Regions from separate parts of the Bacillus tequilensis genome, predicted to be linked through region 3. Evidence: predicted binding sites of a transcription regulator. Region 3 holds the regulator's gene; each other region holds the start of a gene.
What was found. Region 3 encodes Rex, which represses fermentation and respiration genes when NADH is low (regulators of the CRP and FNR family bind a similar motif). Its sites were predicted from a motif close to TTGTGAAATATTTCACAA; they were not measured.
Positions count from the first base shown of each region.

Region 1: a site for Rex is predicted at 3,796-3,813, ahead of G4P54_RS01740 (L-lactate dehydrogenase). Genes of this name have one in related genera too.
Region 2: a site for Rex is predicted at 2,681-2,698, ahead of G4P54_RS19275 (YwiC-like family protein). Genes of this name have one in related genera too.

Region 1 covers NZ_CP048852.1:311,354-317,323, reverse strand. The annotation lists gene bmr3 (multidrug efflux MFS transporter Bmr3) at 1-1,097, shown strand, start outside; gene G4P54_RS01745 (L-lactate permease) at 1,138-2,763, opposite strand; gene G4P54_RS01740 (L-lactate dehydrogenase) at 2,796-3,755, opposite strand; gene amyE (alpha-amylase) at 3,931-5,910, opposite strand.
Region 2 covers NZ_CP048852.1:3,658,478-3,664,447, reverse strand. The annotation lists gene narK (nitrate transporter NarK) at 1-1,048, shown strand, start outside; gene fnr (fumarate/nitrate reduction transcriptional regulator Fnr) at 1,146-1,862, shown strand; gene G4P54_RS19275 (YwiC-like family protein) at 1,892-2,611, opposite strand; gene arfM (Crp/Fnr family transcriptional regulator ArfM) at 2,755-3,231, shown strand; gene G4P54_RS19265 (nitrate reductase subunit alpha) at 3,414-5,970, shown strand, end outside.
Region 3 covers NZ_CP048852.1:617,414-623,383, forward strand. The annotation lists gene tsaD (tRNA (adenosine(37)-N6)-threonylcarbamoyltransferase complex transferase subunit TsaD) at 1-741, shown strand, start outside; gene G4P54_RS03295 (ABC-F family ATP-binding cassette domain-containing protein) at 964-2,892, opposite strand; gene moaC (cyclic pyranopterin monophosphate synthase MoaC) at 3,018-3,530, shown strand; gene G4P54_RS03305 (redox-sensing transcriptional repressor Rex) at 3,527-4,174, shown strand; gene tatAY (sec-independent protein translocase protein TatAY) at 4,196-4,369, shown strand; gene tatC (twin-arginine translocase subunit TatC) at 4,376-5,140, shown strand; gene G4P54_RS03320 (YdiK family protein) at 5,178-5,369, opposite strand; gene G4P54_RS03325 (CPBP family intramembrane glutamic endopeptidase) at 5,366-5,970, opposite strand, start outside.

The DNA.
Region 1 (5,970 bases), 310 kb from region 3:
CCAGTGTTCTTGGGCCGCTGTTAGGTGCGATCATTACAGATGCGATCAGCTGGCATTGGGTATTTTACATCAACGTGCCGATCGGCGCATTGTCATTGTTTTTCATTATTCGCTACTACAAAGAATCTCTGGAGCACAGAAAGCAGAAAATTGACTGGGGCGGCGCGATTACTTTAGTCGTATCCATTGTATGCCTGATGTTCGCCCTTGAGCTTGGCGGCAAAACATACGATTGGAATTCCATTCAGATCATCGGCCTGTTTATTGTATTCGCCGTTTTCTTCATTGCCTTTTTTATTGTGGAGAGAAAAGCGGAAGAGCCAATCATTTCGTTCTGGATGTTTAAAAACCGTTTATTTGCCACAGCGCAGATTCTCGCTTTCCTGTACGGCGGAACATTCATTATTTTAGCGGTATTTATTCCGATTTTCGTTCAGGCGGTATACGGCAGCTCAGCGACAAGCGCGGGCTTCATTTTGACGCCGATGATGCTTGGATCAGTCATCGGGAGCATGATCGGCGGGATCTTCCAAACGAAGGCCAGCTTCCGCAATTTGATGCTGATATCTGTTATCGCCTTCTTTATCGGCATGCTGCTGCTTTCCAATATGACGCCTGACACAGCACGGGTATGGCTGACCGTCTTTATGATGATCTCAGGATTTGGTGTCGGCTTTAACTTCTCCCTGCTGCCGGCGGCATCGATGAATGATCTTGAACCTCGTTTTCGAGGGACGGCCAATTCTACAAATTCATTTTTGCGGTCACTCGGCATGACCCTGGGCGTTACTATTTTTGGAACGGTGCAAACAAACGTATTCACAAACAAGCTGAGCGACGCTTTCAGCGGCATGAAAGGCTCAGCGGGCTCCGGTGCGGCGCAACATATCGGCGACCCGCAGGAGATTTTTCAAGCGGGAACACGTTCCCAGATTCCTGAGGCGATCCTGAATCGCATCATTGACGCGATGTCATCAAGTATCACATATGTCTTTTTGCTCGCTTTGATACCAATTGTCCTCGCTGCGGTTACCATTTTATTTATGGGAAAAGCCAGAGTGAAAACAACAGCTGAAATGGCGAAGAAAGCAAATTAACACAAAAAGCAGTACATGCCAGCATGTACTGCTTTTTCTATTACAATCCTAATCTCGCAAGAATAAACGTCCATATACAAATGATCAATAACAGAATCAGGCTGTACGCTACTGTACGCTTAAACAGTTTAGATTCCTTGCCTGTCTGGCCGACCGCTGCGGCGGCGATGGCGATAGACTGAGGAGAAACAAGTTTCGCCATGACCCCGCCGGCCGTATTGGCAGCTAACAGCAAATCAGAACCCGCACCGATCTGCGCTCCGGTGACAACCTGCAAATGCCCGAACAAAGCGTTATTGCTGACAACAGAGCCGGTAATAAACACGCCGATCCAGCCAAGAACAGGACTGACAAACGGGAACAAGTCTCCTGTCTTCGCCAATGCCAGCCCAATTGAAGAGCTGAGCCCTGCAAAGTTGGCCAGATTGGCAAATCCCATCACAAAGCAAATCGTGATAATCGGCACCCACAGCTCTTTTCCCGTCTCCTTCAAGGAAGCAAAAGCATCCCGAGTCGAGAAGTTTTTACTGAACAGCCCTGTCACAATGACAGCCGCTAAAATCGCTGTGCCAGTCGCTGACAGCAGATCGACTTTAAAGACTGCATCTAACGGCAGGGAAGATGGCGCAATCGGCGGCATTTTCATGATTTGCTGATGCAGAACAGGCATTTTCAAAAGAAGTGTTGTCTGATATAACAGCCCGCCTTCTTGGAAAAGCGCTTTGAAGGCAGGAAGGCTCCAGATCGTGATCGCCGCGGTTAAAATATAGAAAGGAGACCACGCTTTCGCAATGTCAGCGGCACTGTATGTCTTTTTATCACCCGCTTCGCCGGCTCCTTCCTCCCGATAAATCTCCTTCGGCTGCCATTTGTGGAGGAAGAGCGCAAGCCCGCCCATGCTGCATAAGGCCGCCAAGATGTTTGCTAACTCCGGTCCGAGCACTGCCATTGTCAGTGTCTGAACAGCTGTATACAGACCGCTCACAACCAGCAGGGCAGGCCATGTCTGTCTGATTCCTTTCATCCGGTCCAACAGGAAAACGAGCAGAAACGGAATCAAAAACGAGATCAATGGCAATGTCCACATCAATGTACGTGACAGTTCAAGTGCTGATAAATCACCGATCTGCGCTCCTGTAATGACAGGAATTCCGATCGCTCCAAAGGCTCCTGAGGCTGCATTGGCAATCAAGCAGAGCGCCGCCGCTTTTAACGGTTTAAAACCAAGCTCGACAAGCAGCGCCGCGCTAATGGCAATCGGAACACCAAAACCGGCCGCGCCTTCCAAAAACGCGTTAAAACAAAAACCAATTAATAATAGCTGTATTCTTTGGTCAGGCGAAATGCCGGCAATGCTGGAACGGATAATGGTAAACTTTCCGGTTTTTACTGCAATTTTATACAGCCAAACCGCCATCAGGACGATGTAGCCAATGGGCCACAGTCCATTCCCAATCCCTAGCAAAACAGAAGAAATCGCTTTTTCAACCGGCATATGAAATGCCAAAACGGAGACGAAGAAACTGACGGCTAGAGTAAGAAATGCCGCAAGAATGCCTTTCATTTTAAAAACAGTTAAAGCCAAGAGAAAAAAGAGAATCGGAGTGAGCGCCACAAGTGCGCTCACATACTCATTTCCAAACGGATCATACAACTGCTCCCACATTGACAATCAGCCCTTTACTCTATAGTTGCGAATTAGATGACCTGAAGTTCTGCAAAATGCGGTTTTAAGATGTTTTTAAGGACGTCTGCACTGTGAAGGAACTGTTCTTTTTCTTTCTCATTTAAATTCAGCTCAGTGATGCCTGCAATTCCTCCGTGGTTCACGACAGCCGGAACGCCGATGTACACGTCATCTGTGCCGTATTCTCCGTCCAAATATGTGCTGACAGTTAAAATGCTGTTTTCATTATGAAGAATGGCTTTTGTAATGCGGGCAAGGCTCATCGCCACCCCATAATAAGTCGCGCCTTTTTTCTCAATAATATGGTAAGCGGCGTTTTTCACGTCGTCTACGATCTGGTCAAGTTCTTCTTGTTTATATGCATCGTTTTTCTCAACAAGTTCACTGACCGGCACACCGCCGACGTTCGCGTGGCTCCAAACAGGAAGCTCTGTGTCCCCGTGCTCTCCGATAATATGCGCGTGCACGTTTTGAGGCGCTGCACCGAAGTATTCGCTCAGCATGTAACGGAATCTCGCAGTATCCAGTGTTGTACCGCTTCCGATCACCCGCTCTTTTGGCAGGCCGCTGAATTGCCATGTTGCGTAAGTCAAAATATCAACCGGATTTGTCGCGATTAAGAAAATGCCGTCAAATCCGCTCGCCATGACTTCCCCGACGATGCCTTTGAAAATGTTTAAGTTCTTTTCTACTAATTCAAGGCGTGTCTCACCAGGTTTTTGGTTTGCACCGGCACAGATGCAAACAATATCAGCATCCCTGCAGTCTTCATATGTTCCATAAGATGTTTTGACCGGCTGCGGCGCAAACGCCTTTCCATGGTTTAAATCCATTACATCGCCCATTGCTTTTTCTTTATTTAAATCAATGATCACAAGCTCATCTGTGATCGCTTGGTTAATTAACGCAAATGCATAACTGCTTCCAACAAAACCTGCTCCGATTAAAGCTACTTTATTTACATGGTTCATATGAATCATCCTCCAAGTATGTTTATCTTTGATGTTTTGTTTGTGAAGTATTTCACATTTATATTGTGCAACATTTCACAAACTTTTGCAAGAAAAAAGTTTTACTGATTTGTGAACAAAAAAAAGAAACCATCTGAGATGGCTTCTTTGGGATTTTCATTTTGATCGCTTGCCTTCAATGAGGAAGAGAAGCGATTATGCCTGAGTCATTATATAAACCATTCTGCACATAATCAAAGCCAGGCTGATTTTGGCCGGGCACTTGGGCGCTGCCATTATTAAAAATCACTTTGGCGTTTGTTGTATCTGTATCTGCAGGCAGTGTCAGCGTGTAAATTCCATCTGCATTTTTAATCATTGCTTTACCCGGCCAAGATCCGGTCAATTCTATTGCCCGGCCCCCATCTTGTTTATAAATATAAGCATTTACTTGGCCCCAATGATTAGGATTTTGATAGCCGATGGTTTTAGCTGAAGACGGATCTCTTTTTACAAAACTGTATTTCTGGGTCCTCGTTACACCATCTTTGTTTATTCCTTTTAACGTGATGTTGTATGTTTTGCCAAACGGATCTCCTTTTCCGATCGTTAATTGGTCTCCATCCTTAAACGCAGTCTCTTGCCCATTATTTATTTGATACACGGCTTTTGTTGTATTCGCATTTGCACGCAGGGTGATCGTCAGCTGATCATTGAACGAATGCGTGATCTCTGTTTTGTAATTCTCAAGAGAGACGTGAGGCGCGCTGGCAGCACCGGCTGGGTACAGAACAGCCACAGATCTGGCCTCGATCGTGCCTGACAGTTTACCATCCGTTACTTGAAATGAACCGGCTCCCGCCTTATTATCATACTTGCCATCTGGTAACTTCGTTGAGGCATTGATGGCGACTGAAGATGAACCGGCATTCGCCAACACAACGCCGTGCGAGCCGCGTTCATTCATGAAGACCTGATTGTTTCCATTCGGATTTGAGAGCTTCTCAGGCTGCCCGGCCATTGCATTGTGAAATGCATTGATCGCAATGATAGCCTGATCTTTAAACAAAGCACTCCCGCGATCGCCTATTTGGGTTTTCCCCGGGAATCTCACACCGCTTCCGCCGCCCTCAGGCCTGGAAAAGAAGAGAGGCGTACTGCCTGAGCGAGAAGCAATCACTGCCCAGCCTAAACGGATGTCGTCATCGCTCATCCATGTTGACTCTTCCTCATCATTGGCATACGTATCATGCGATTCCACCCATGTGACCAATTTGTCGGCGGACACATCAGATGCATAATGGGAAATATTCGATACGCTCAGATTACGATTCTTTAAAGCGGATCTTATGGAATGTCCATAGTTAGATGCTGTCACATTCATATAATTCGCGTATGCTGCATCTCTGGAGGCACTATCTTGCAGGATTTCTCCATATTGGAACTCGGCAGATGTGTTTGTGATGTTCGTCCAGAATTGGCTTCCGTAATTCCCGTCATCCGGGAGCTCTATATGCTTGGCGGCATCATAGCGGAATCCGTCTGCTCCGTCATTCAATGCTCTTTCCAAGAAGCGTTTCAAATAGGCTTGTACCTCAGTATTCTGTGTATTCCAATCATACAGCCCGAGCAATGAATTCTGCGTGACATCCCATCGATCAGACCAGTTTTTAATTTGTGTGTTTCCATGCGTCCAGTTTGGAATACTCTTAATCTCATTGGAAATCGCGGCATAGTCACTTGTCGTATGATTGATGACCGCATCAACAATGACTTTTACGCCATATTTTTCTGCGGCTGCACACATTTCTTTAAATTCTTGTTCTGTGCCTAAGTAACGGTTGCCAATTTGGTACGATGTCGGCTGATACAGCCAGTACCAATTCGACATGCTTTTATTTCCTTGATTCCCTTCCTTTACTTGGTTAATCGGTGACGTCTGAATAGCTGTATATCCTGCATCATGAATATCCTTCATATTTTGTTTTAACGTATTGAACGACCAATTCCAAGCATGAAGAATGGTACCGCTTTCAATTGGTGGCGCTGCCAGTTCATTTGATGTGTTCTGCGCTTCAGCATTCGCAGCCGCCGGCCCTGCCAGAACCATATGAACCAGCAATAAAAATCCAGCAAATAACGGCAGTAAAGAGTTTTTGAATCGTTTTTGAAACATCCTTCACACTCCTTATTTGATTTTTGAAAATGACTGTGTAGCCAAAAATCCCTCTTACTT
Region 2 (5,970 bases), 970 kb from region 3:
GGCGATTCCCGTTATCCTCGGGTCGCTTCTCCGCATTCCTTTAGGGTATTTAACGAACAGGTTTGGCGCGCGGCTGATGTTTATGATCAGTTTCATCTTGCTTTTGTTTCCTGTGTTTTGGATCAGTATCGCAAACTCACTATTTGATTTAATCGCAGGCGGTTTTTTCTTAGGGATCGGGGGAGCGGTGTTCTCCATTGGGGTGACATCCCTTCCGAAATATTACCCGAAAGAAAAGCACGGTGTCGTCAACGGGATTTACGGAGCCGGAAACATTGGAACCGCGATTACCACATTTGCCGCGCCGGTAATCGCTCAAGCTGCGGGATGGAAAGCAACTGTCCAGATGTATCTGGTTTTGCTGGCGGTTTTCGCGTTGCTGCACGTTTTGTTCGGTGATCGGCATGAGAAGAAAGTAAATGTTTCCGTGAAAACTCAAATCAAGGCCGTTTACCGAAATCATGTGCTGTGGTTTTTGAGCCTGTTTTATTTTATTACGTTTGGCGCTTTTGTCGCCTTCACTATCTATCTGCCGAACTTTCTGGCAGAGCATTTTGGACTGAGTCCGGCGGATGCCGGTTTGCGGACGGCTGGCTTTATTGCCGTATCAACGCTGCTCAGGCCTGCAGGCGGATTTCTGGCTGATAAAATAAGCCCGCTTCGCATCCTGATGGTCGTTTTTGCTGGACTTACATTATCAGGCATTATCTTATCGTTCTCACCGACGATCGGCCTTTATACGTTTGGAACATTAACGGTGGCGGTCTGCTCAGGTATAGGAAACGGGACCGTTTTTAAACTCGTGCCTTTCTATTTTTCGAAGCAAGCGGGTATTGCAAATGGTATTGTGTCTGCCATGGGCGGATTAGGAGGATTTTTCCCTCCGCTGATTTTGGCGAGTGTATTTCAGGCAACAGGCCAATACGCGATCGGTTTTATGGCGCTTTCTGAAGTAGCGTTAGCCAGCTTTGTCCTTGTCATATGGATGTATTGGCAGGAAAAAATGAAAACGCACACGGAGAGAAACAGTCAGAGTCTTGATTCATAATAATCCATTCACAAGATTGTTAGTTTTTTCTGGGTGAGTGCAAATCAAGTCACGTTACAATAAACATACGCAACGTGACTTTCTTCGAGGTGAGCTCATGAATTTTCTCTCTGTTCGACCATCTGATAGTGATTTGATCTCCAGCGATCTCCATGAATTGCTGGAATCAATCAGCACGAAAAGAAAAATGGAAAAACACACGTATTTGTTTCGGGAAGGAATGGATGCAGAGGAGCTTTATCTGATCCAATCAGGACTCATTGAAATCGGCAAGCTGACATCTGACGGAAAAGACCTGACGCTTAGAATCTGCCAAAAGCATGATATTGTCGGTGAATTAACACTTTTCACCGAGGAGCCAAGGTATATGCTCAGTGCAAAAGTGCTGGAGGATGGCGAGGTGCTCGTCATTAATAAGAACAAGCTGGAAAAGGAATTAATCCAAAACGGTGCTTTGACATTTGAATTTATGAAATGGATGAGCTCCCACCTCCGGAAAATCCAGTCCAAAATCAGGGATCTGCTTCTTCACGGCAAAAAGGGAGCGCTCTACTCCACCCTTATCCGCTTATCAAACAGCTATGGGGTGGAGCGAAGCGACGGTATTCTGATTAACATTGTGCTGACAAATCAGGATTTGGCAAAGTTTTGCGCGGCGGCAAGAGAAAGTGTAAACCGTATGCTGGGAGATCTCCGAAAACAAGGGGTCATTTCAATAGACGAATCCGGAAAAATTATTTTGCACAAGCTGGACTATTTGCGATGCGAGATCGAGTGTGAAAATTGTCCGCTGGAGATTTGTAATATTGACTAAAAAACAAGGACACCGCTGTCCTTGTTTTTTTATCTTGTGATGAATATGCACATGACGGCAAAAAAGAAGCCGGCATTCACGATTTCCAGTATGCCGATCGTTTTCGCGGGCCAATCTCTTCCATGAAAAAACCATGCCCGCAAGCTGCTTGGGATAAAAGCAAGAAATGCCCATCCTGCTCCGAGAAGAGCGGATAAAAAAGGGAGCAGCAGGTGATAGCCCCATGACCAGTATGCAAATCCTCTGTTTCTTTTCTCCCGGATGACCGACTTCACATAAAAGGAACTCCCGATAAAAAATAAAGCAGATTGAGAGAGAATAAACCAAGCCCAGCCGTCAAGAATTCCCGTCCCCAGCCAGCAGCTCGCAAGCCCGCCCGAACAAAAAAACAAGACTCCCGCAATATCATTCATCAGTGCTCGTTCGTTTTTTCGGCGGGCAAAATACATATGGATGAGGAACAGCGGCACTAAAGTAACGCCGATCCAGATGAGCGGCGGCTTATGAAAGACAGAAATCATCAAAAAGCAGCAAGCCGGAAAACCGTAAGCATATATCCACTTTTGATAGGGCTTGAGTTGTTTCCTTTTCAAGGCGAGCGTAATGGGATAAACCGCCAAGTAAAGGAAAAGCCAGCCTAGGAAGAGCGGAATATGCCAGAGAACGGGACCGCCCTTGACCATCCCGAGTAAAAATGGAATCAGCAGCATGGCCCATGCGCCGTGCTGCTTCGGAACAAGCACCTTCATCGAAACCCTCCTTTTTTATTTCATTATAAATGCAGTCATCCTTCCGGTAAGTGACATTCATCATACAAGCTGTGAAATATATCACTGCTGTACAGGCTCAATCGAGCTACACTAAAGCTATCCTTAGCACAGGAGGCTTTCCTATGAAACGGTGTGACTATTTATTATTTCTGAAACAACTTCCTATGTTTAAAGAAGTGCCTCTATCGATTGTGGAAACCTTGCTGAAAAACGGAACGTTTATCCGCGGCTCATCTGATCAGTCTCCATCCTTTCTTTATTCTCAATCCGTTTATATTGTATTAAAAGGCAGTGTGCGTTTTATGGACAGCAGGCTCCCTGAAGGCTCGAAAACCGTTGCGCTGTGGGAAAAAGGCGATGTGTTTCCGATAGATGAAAAAGGCGGGCTGTATTTATCGCCTTTTATCAAAGTCAATGCCACTTCAGACATTCTAATTCTTAATATCCCTTATTGCATATTTAAAAAAATGATGTCTTATCATCCCCAGCTGCAAATGAATTTTTTGGCTATGCTTCAGCAAAACGTCTTTTGTTCCTATCAATTATTTTTGCGGTATTTGCATACATCACAAGATGAAAATGCCGAGTCCGGTTCTTAAATAGAGCCGGGTTTTTTGATCGTTAAATGAACGCAGCCTTCTCATCCTGTAAAAGTCCTTCCTTCTCCCTTATGTGAATATTTTGTGAAAAAAGCAGAGTGTGTGACATAGTTCACAAGAAAATACACTGTCTCTGTTTATAGTGAACTTAGCATCACCTGACTCGGAAGGAGTGAACTTTCATGAAGAAAAAGAAAATGAGTCCGTTGTTTAGGAGATTGAATTATTTCTCTCCTATCGAACACCATTCAAATAAACATAGCCAAACCACCCGCGAAGATCGCGATTGGGAGAATGTATACAGAAACAGATGGCAGCACGACAAAGTCGTTCGCTCCACCCACGGCGTCAACTGCACGGGGTCTTGCAGCTGGAATATTTATGTAAAAAACGGAATTGTCACGTGGGAAGGTCAAAACTTGAATTATCCATCAACAGGCCCGGATATGCCTGATTTCGAACCGAGAGGCTGTCCGCGGGGGGCCAGTTTTTCATGGTATATCTACAGCCCGCTCCGTGTGAAATACCCATACGTACGGAGTGTACTGATCAATTTGTGGCGGGAAGCATTGCAGGCGCATCAAAATCCGCTTGATGCTTGGAAATCAATCGTTGAAAACCCTGAAAAAGCGAAGTCCTATAAACAGGCAAGAGGGAAAGGCGGTTTTGTGCGTGCTGAATGGCCGGAGGTGCTGAAGCTGATTTCAGCCTCTCTGCTGTATACAGTCATGAAATACGGACCTGACCGGAATGTCGGCTTTTCTCCGATTCCAGCTATGTCCATGATCAGCCACGCGTCAGGCTCTCGATTTATGTCGTTAATCGGCGGCCCTATGCTCAGTTTTTATGACTGGTATGCGGATCTTCCGCCAGCGTCCCCGCAAATTTGGGGTGACCAGACGGACGTTCCGGAAAGCAGTGATTGGTACAATTCAGGCTATATCATCACATGGGGTTCCAACGTTCCGTTAACGAGAACGCCTGACGCGCACTTTTTGGCGGAGGCCCGCTATAAAGGCGCCAAGGTGATTTCAATCAGTCCCGATTTTGCGGAATCCTCTAAATTCGCGGATGACTGGCTCAGTATCCGCCAAGGGACTGACGGTGCGCTTGCGATGGCCATGGGTCACGTCATTTTGCAGGAATTTTACGTGAATCAAGAGACGGAACGTTTCATGGAATACGCGAAGCAATACACGGATTTTCCATCCCTCGTCACCCTGTCAAAAGAAAATGGCGTATACACAGCGGGGCGGTTTCTGCATGCGAAGGATATCGGGCGGCAGACAAAGCATGATCAATGGAAGCCTGCGGTCTGGAATGAACAGACAAACGAATTTGCTATACCGCAAGGAACAATGGGCTCCCGCTGGGACGGGCAGCAAAAATGGAACCTGCATATGATCGATGAAGACACCGGGGAACCGATTGAACCCCGTCTCTCTGTACTTGGAATAGAGGATGAAATCAGTGCAGTGCGCATTCCGTATTTTTCAAATGACGGAAACAAAGTGCTGGAGCGGGACCTTCCTATTAAAAAACTGGACCTGAACGGCGAAGAGGTGTGTGTCACGACCGTGTTTGACTTGATATTGGCCAACTACGGGGTGAACCGGGGCATCGGTCAGCAATCAGCTGTCTCTTATGATGATCCTGAGCCGTTTACACCTGGCTGGCAGGAACAGATGACGGGAATCAAAAAAGAGGCCGTCATTAAGATTGCGAGAGAGTTTGCTCAAAATGCGATCGATACAGACGGCCGGTCCATGATTATCGTAGGAGCGGGGATTAACCACTGGTTCAATTCCGACACAATCTACCGCGCGGTGTTAAATCTTGTTTTATTGGTAGGCGCCCAAGGCGTAAACGGCGGAGGCTGGGCTCATTATGTCGGTCAGGAAAAGCTCCGTCCCGCTGAAGGGTGGCAAACGATCGCAAATGCAAAGGACTGGGAGGGTGTGCCCAAGCTGCAAAACGGAACCTCGTTTTTCTACTTTGCGACAGACCAGTGGCGTTACGAAGACCAGCCGATCAGTGACTTGGCTTCACCGATCGCTTCTTCATCCCGCTACAAGCATCACGCCGATTACAATGTGCTGGCGGCCCGATTAGGATGGCTGCCGTCCTACCCGACTTTTGATAAAAACGGCATTGACCTATACAAAGAGGCTGAAAAAGCGGGGGCGGAGACACCTGAAGACGTTGGGGCGTATGTAGCCTCACAGCTTCAAGAGAAAAAGCTGAAATTTGCGATTGAAGATCCAGACAATGAAGCCAATTTCCCGAGAAATCTCTTCGTATGGCGGGCGAATCTGATCTCCAGCTCAGGAAAAGGGCATGAATATTTTCTCAAGCATCTGCTGGGAACGACGAACGGTTTGATGAATGACGACAGCGACAGCATCCGCCCTGAAGAAATCAAATGGAGGGAGCAGGCACCCGAAGGCAAGCTCGACTTATTAATCAATCTTGATTTTCGAATGGCTGGTACGGCGCTGTATTCCGATATCGTGCTGCCGGCGGCGACATGGTATGAAAAACACGATCTCAGCAGCACGGATATGCATCCGTTCATTCATCCTTTTGCTCCGGCGATCTCGGCTCCGTGGGAATCGAAGTCAGACTGGGATATTTTCAAGGCACTGTCAAAAGCCGTTTCCGATCTGGCGGAAGAAGTCGAGATGGAGCCGGTGAAAGAAGTGGTCGCTACGCCGCTCCTCCACGACACGATGCAGGAGC
Region 3 (5,970 bases):
GCTAAAGCATTAAGCTTTGCGCATCAGATTCCGTTAGTTGGCGTCCATCATATAGCCGGTCATATATACGCGAACCGTCTTGTAGAAGAGATAGTGTTTCCGGCACTGGCGTTGGTCGTTTCTGGAGGCCATACAGAATTGGTTTATATGAAGGAACACGGGTCATTTGAAGTCATTGGGGAAACTCTGGATGATGCCGCAGGAGAAGCTTACGACAAAGTGGCGCGGACGATGGGATTGCCATATCCGGGTGGACCGCAAATTGACAAGCTTGCTGAGAAAGGGAATGACAATATTCCGCTTCCTCGCGCATGGCTCGAAGAAGGCTCTTACAATTTCAGCTTCAGCGGGTTGAAGTCTGCGGTGATCAATACGCTTCATAATGCATCTCAAAAAGGACAAGAGATTGCTCCGGAAGATTTGTCTGCCAGTTTCCAAAATAGCGTGATTGATGTTTTAGTGACAAAAACGGCACGTGCAGCAAAGGAATATGGTGTCAAACAGGTCCTTTTAGCCGGAGGAGTAGCGGCAAACAGAGGCCTCAGAGCCGCATTAGAAAAGGAATTTGCCCAGCATGAAGGAATTGCGCTTGTCATTCCTCCGTTAGCGTTATGCACGGATAATGCTGCAATGATCGCTGCTGCTGGTACTATTGCTTTTGAAAAGGGAATTCGCGGTGCATATGATATGAATGGCCAGCCCGGCCTTGAATTGACTTCTTATCAAAGTCTCACGACCTAATGGCGTGGGGCTTTTTATTTTTTATTAACAGATAATTCTCAATTTATCCACATGTCTGTGAGTAAGTATAGAAATATAGATGGATAAAGGGGTGGAGACACTGTTAATAAAGTGGATAAATTCAGAATATTTTGTGGAAAATGTGTATAAAGCGCTTACTTATTTTATAAGATTATTTTCTGTGGATAAAAAGCACCTCTAAAAAGAGGTGCTTGACTTTTTTTAATCTTCTTCTGTAGATAGTTCTTCCCATTCAGACAAAAGAGATTCCAGCTCCTGATTGAGCTTCTCGTTGTCTGCATGGATGGTTTGTACCTTTTCATGGTCTTGATAGACTTCCGGATCACATAGCAATTCATCGTTGTGACTGATGTTTTCTTCAATGGTTTGAACAGCGGCTTCAATTTCTTCAATCCGCCGGAGCCGTTGGCGTTCTTTCTTTTTCCATTCTTTTTCTTCTTCATATGAACGTTTTGAGTCAGACTTCACCGCAGCTGGTGTTTTTTCGACTTCCTCTTGCTGATTCATTTTCTCCAGCTCAAGCTGCTCTGATTTTTTCTCCGTATAATAATCGTAATCTCCCAAATACTCCTCTATATGGTTTGCGGAAAGCTCCAATACTCTTGTGGCGATTCTGTTAATAAAATATCTGTCATGTGAGACAAATAACAGTGTGCCTGGATAATCAATCAGCGCGTTTTCGAGAACTTCTTTGCTGTCCAAGTCCAGATGGTTCGTCGGTTCATCGAGGATGAGAAAATTAGCTTTTTGCAGCATCAGCTTTGCAAGGGCCAGTCTTGCTTTCTCACCTCCGCTGAGTGAATGGACGGGTTTCAGTACATCATCTCCGGAGAATAAGAAATTCCCGAGACACGTTCTGATATCTTTCTCCGGAAGACCGGGGTACTCATCCCACAGCTCATCAAGGACACGTTTAGAGGAAGTCAGCTCGGCCTGCTCCTGATCATAGTAGCCGACACTGACATTTGATCCGAATGAGATCGTTCCTTGATCTGGCTTTAGGGCGTCTATTAATGTTTTCAGCAATGTCGATTTTCCAATTCCGTTAGGCCCGACAAGCGCCGCGCTTTCTCCTCTTGTCAGCATGAACGACACTTCTGTTAAAAGCGGCGGCTGGTTTTCATAGCTGATTGTGAGATCCTGAACACGCAGGACTTCATTTCCGCTCTGTTTTGTAATATCAAAGTGAAAATTTGCCGATTTTTCATCGCCGAGCGGTTTTGACATGACGTCCATTCGCTCCAGCTGCTTTCTGCGGCTTTGCGCCCTTTTGGTGGTAGAGGCTCTGGCCAGATTTCGATCTACGAAGTCCTGAAGCTTGGCGATTTCATCTTGCTGCTTTTCATACATTTTAATATCTTTCTCATACTGCGCAGCTTTTTGGTCGAGATAAGCGCTGTAGTTGCCGTGATACTTTTTGCTTTCCGCTCTTGATACCTCGTATACTTGGTTTACCACTTTGTCCAAAAAGTAGCGGTCATGCGAAACGATGAGAATGGCGCCTGAATAGCCCTGCAAATAATGTTCAAGCCAGGTTAGCGTATCAATATCCAGATGGTTCGTTGGCTCATCGAGAATAAGCAAATCAGGCTGTGTTAAAAGCAACTTACCTAAGGCGAGCCTTGTTTTCTGACCTCCGCTGAGGCTTTGCACCTGTGTTGAATCGTCAAAATGGCTGAAGCCGAGGCCGTGCAGGACCGATCTGACATCTGCTTCATATTGATAGCCGCCTTGATCTCTGAATTCCTGCTGAAGCCGATCATAGGTTTTCATGATGCTTTCCAGTTCACTCGGGTCAGCTGCCGCCATTTTTTCTTCTATAGTCCGCATTTCCTTTTCCATTGCTTTTAAGTGGTCAAAAACAGTCAGCAGCTCTTCTTTTATGGTAAGCTTAGAATCCAAGCCCGTATGCTGGGCAAGATACCCCATTGTAATATCTTTCGGTTTAATAATTTCGCCCTTTTCATACGAAAGCTGGCCTGCGATAATTTTAAGCAGCGTGGACTTTCCCGCGCCGTTTCTACCTACAATGGCGACGCGATCGCGATTTCTGACTTCCAGCTTTATATTGTTTAAAATAGTATCAGCGCCAAATGATTTGGACAGCTGATTAATTTGTAAGATCATCATATTATTTCACCTCTGCTATAATAAGTTAAGTGTAGCTTATGAATCAGGAGTCAGCAAACAATACATTGGCCGAATAAGACATAGAGAAAGAAATAGTGTATGATTTGTTTAAGGAGAGTTTGAATATGAATGGATTTTCTCATTTTAATGAACAGGGTAGAGCCCAGATGGTGGATATCAGCGAAAAATCTTCGACTGTCCGTACAGCGGCAGCTGTTTCAAGCGTACACATGAAGAATGAAGTGTACGAGAAAATACAAAGTCACGATATCGGCAAAGGAGATGTACTGGCTGTTGCCCAGGTGGCAGGCATTATGGCCGCAAAGCAAACGTCTAACATCATTCCGATGTGTCATCCGCTTTCATTGAGCGGGGTAGATATATCGTTTGACTGGAAAATAAAAGAAACAGAAGTTATACTTCATATAAAAGCACAGGTCAAAACGAAAGGGAGTACAGGTGTGGAAATGGAAGCGCTCACTTCTGCATCGGTGTGCGCTCTTACCGTTTATGATATGTGCAAGGCCCTTGATAAGGGGATGGTCATCGGCCCTACTTTCTTGCTGGAGAAGACGGGCGGGAAAAATGGTGATTTTAAAAGGGAACTATCCGAGTATAATTTGGAGGACCAAAAATGAATAAGGATCAATCAAAAATTCCGCAGGCGACGGCAAAAAGGCTGCCGCTTTACTATCGCTTTTTAAAGAATCTGCATGCGTCAGGAAAACAGCGCGTTTCATCCGCTGAACTCAGTGATGCCGTAAAGGTTGATTCTGCCACGATTCGCAGGGATTTTTCCTATTTTGGAGCTCTTGGCAAAAAAGGATATGGTTATAATGTGGATTATTTGCTGTCATTTTTCCGGAAAACGCTTGATCAGGATGAGATGACAGATGTGATCTTGATTGGTGTCGGGAACTTGGGAACGGCATTTCTTCATTATAATTTCACAAAAAATAATAACACAAAAATTTCTATGGCTTTTGATGTAAATGAGAGTAAAATAGGAACTGAGATAGGCGGCGTGCCCGTCTATAACCTTGATGACCTTGAACAACACGTGAAAGATGAATCAGTCGCCATTCTTACAGTGCCAGCCTTTGCCGCTCAATCGATTACAGACAGATTGGTCGCGTTAGGAATCAAAGGAATTCTTAATTTTACGCCGGCCCGTTTGAATGTGCCGGAACACATTCGAATTCATCATATAGATTTAGCTGTTGAGCTTCAGTCACTGGTGTATTTCTTGAAGCATTATTCAGTTTTAGAGGAAATCGAATAGAGGGAAAGGAGGAGCCCAAATATGCCGATCGGTCCTGGAAGCCTTGCTGTTATCGCAATCGTCGCACTGATTATCTTCGGTCCTAAAAAGCTGCCTGAATTGGGGAAAGCTGCGGGAGACACACTTCGTGAATTCAAAAACGCTACTAAAGGATTAACGAGTGACGAAGAGGAAAAAAAGAAAGAAGATCAGTAAGTTAGGATGACACGAATGAAAGTGAATCAAATGTCGCTGCTGGAGCACATTGCTGAGCTTAGAAAACGGCTGCTGATTGTGGCGCTGGCGTTTGTCGTTTTCTTCATCGCTGGATTCTTTTTAGCGAAGCCGATTATTGTGTATCTGCAAGAAACAGATGAAGCGAAGCAGCTTACGCTAAATGCGTTTAACCTGACAGACCCGCTTTATGTGTTTATGCAGTTTGCGTTTATCATCGGCATTGTCCTGACCTCGCCGGTTATTCTTTATCAGCTTTGGGCGTTTGTGAGCCCGGGCCTCTATGAGAAAGAGCGCAAAGTGACGCTCAGCTACATTCCGATCTCTATTTTGCTGTTTTTAGCGGGCTTATCTTTTTCATATTATATTTTATTTCCTTTTGTTGTTGATTTTATGAAGCGGATCTCTCAGGACTTGAATGTCAATCAGGTGATCGGAATTAATGAGTATTTTCATTTTCTTCTGCAGCTGACGATCCCGTTTGGACTGCTGTTCCAAATGCCGGTTATCCTCATGTTTATGACCAGGCTTGGAATTGTGACACCGATGTTCTTAGCGAAAATCAGAAAGTATGCGTATTTTACGCTGCTTGTGATCGCTGCCCTGATTACTCCGCCTGAGCTTTTGTCCCATATGATGGTGACTGTACCGCTTTTGATTTTATATGAAATCAGTATTCTTATATCGAAGGCCGCATATCGGAAGGCGCAGAAAAGCAGTGCTGCCGATCAGGACGTGTCTTCGGGACAATAACAAAAAATCCATTTCTCATGAGAGAAATGGATTTTCTTTATTTCTGATTCTTTTTGATTTTAAAAGAAAAGGCGAACATCTTAAAAGAAATGCTGATGTTGTAAGCGGCGAACACCATCAGCAGGATGGAGTAAAATGACCACATGCTGCCTGGCGAGCTTGCGGCAAGATAAGTAAAGATGCACCCTACGGCAAAGTAGATCATTCCCCAAACTACCGGGTTTCTCATAAAAATAATCCTCCAATAATCAATTGCATTTGTGTACTCTGCTGTTCAAGGTATTTCTGAACAGGCTCAAGCTGCATGATGACGACAAATGTATTCATCATTAAATGGGCAAAAATCGGCACCCATATCCGTTTTGTTCTTGCATACAAGAAGGCGAAGGTAAACCCCATTGCTGTATAAAGAAGAAGATGCTTCAAATCAGCGTGCACAATCCCGAAAATAACCGAGCTGAGCAGTCCTGCGAAAAAGAAATTCGTTTTTTCGTATAGCGCACCGAAAATGATTTTTCTGAAGATGATTTCTTCCAATATAGGCCCGACGACAGAAGAAACGATAATCATAAACGGGACTGCCTGAATGACTTTCAGAATGGCTTGTGTATTTTCTGATTCTCTTCCGATGCCAAATACATAATATTCAATAGAGCCCGCAATTCCTTGAGAGAAGAGGGCAATGAAAAAACCGGCTATCGCCCACAGAATAGAAAGTCCGACTGAGTCCCTCTGTCCGTTTCGCAGTGTTTCTTTCGGAACAGTTCTCAGAATGAGCAGAACGACAACGAGACAGGCGATAAAGCTGATAACGGACCATAATCCTTGCG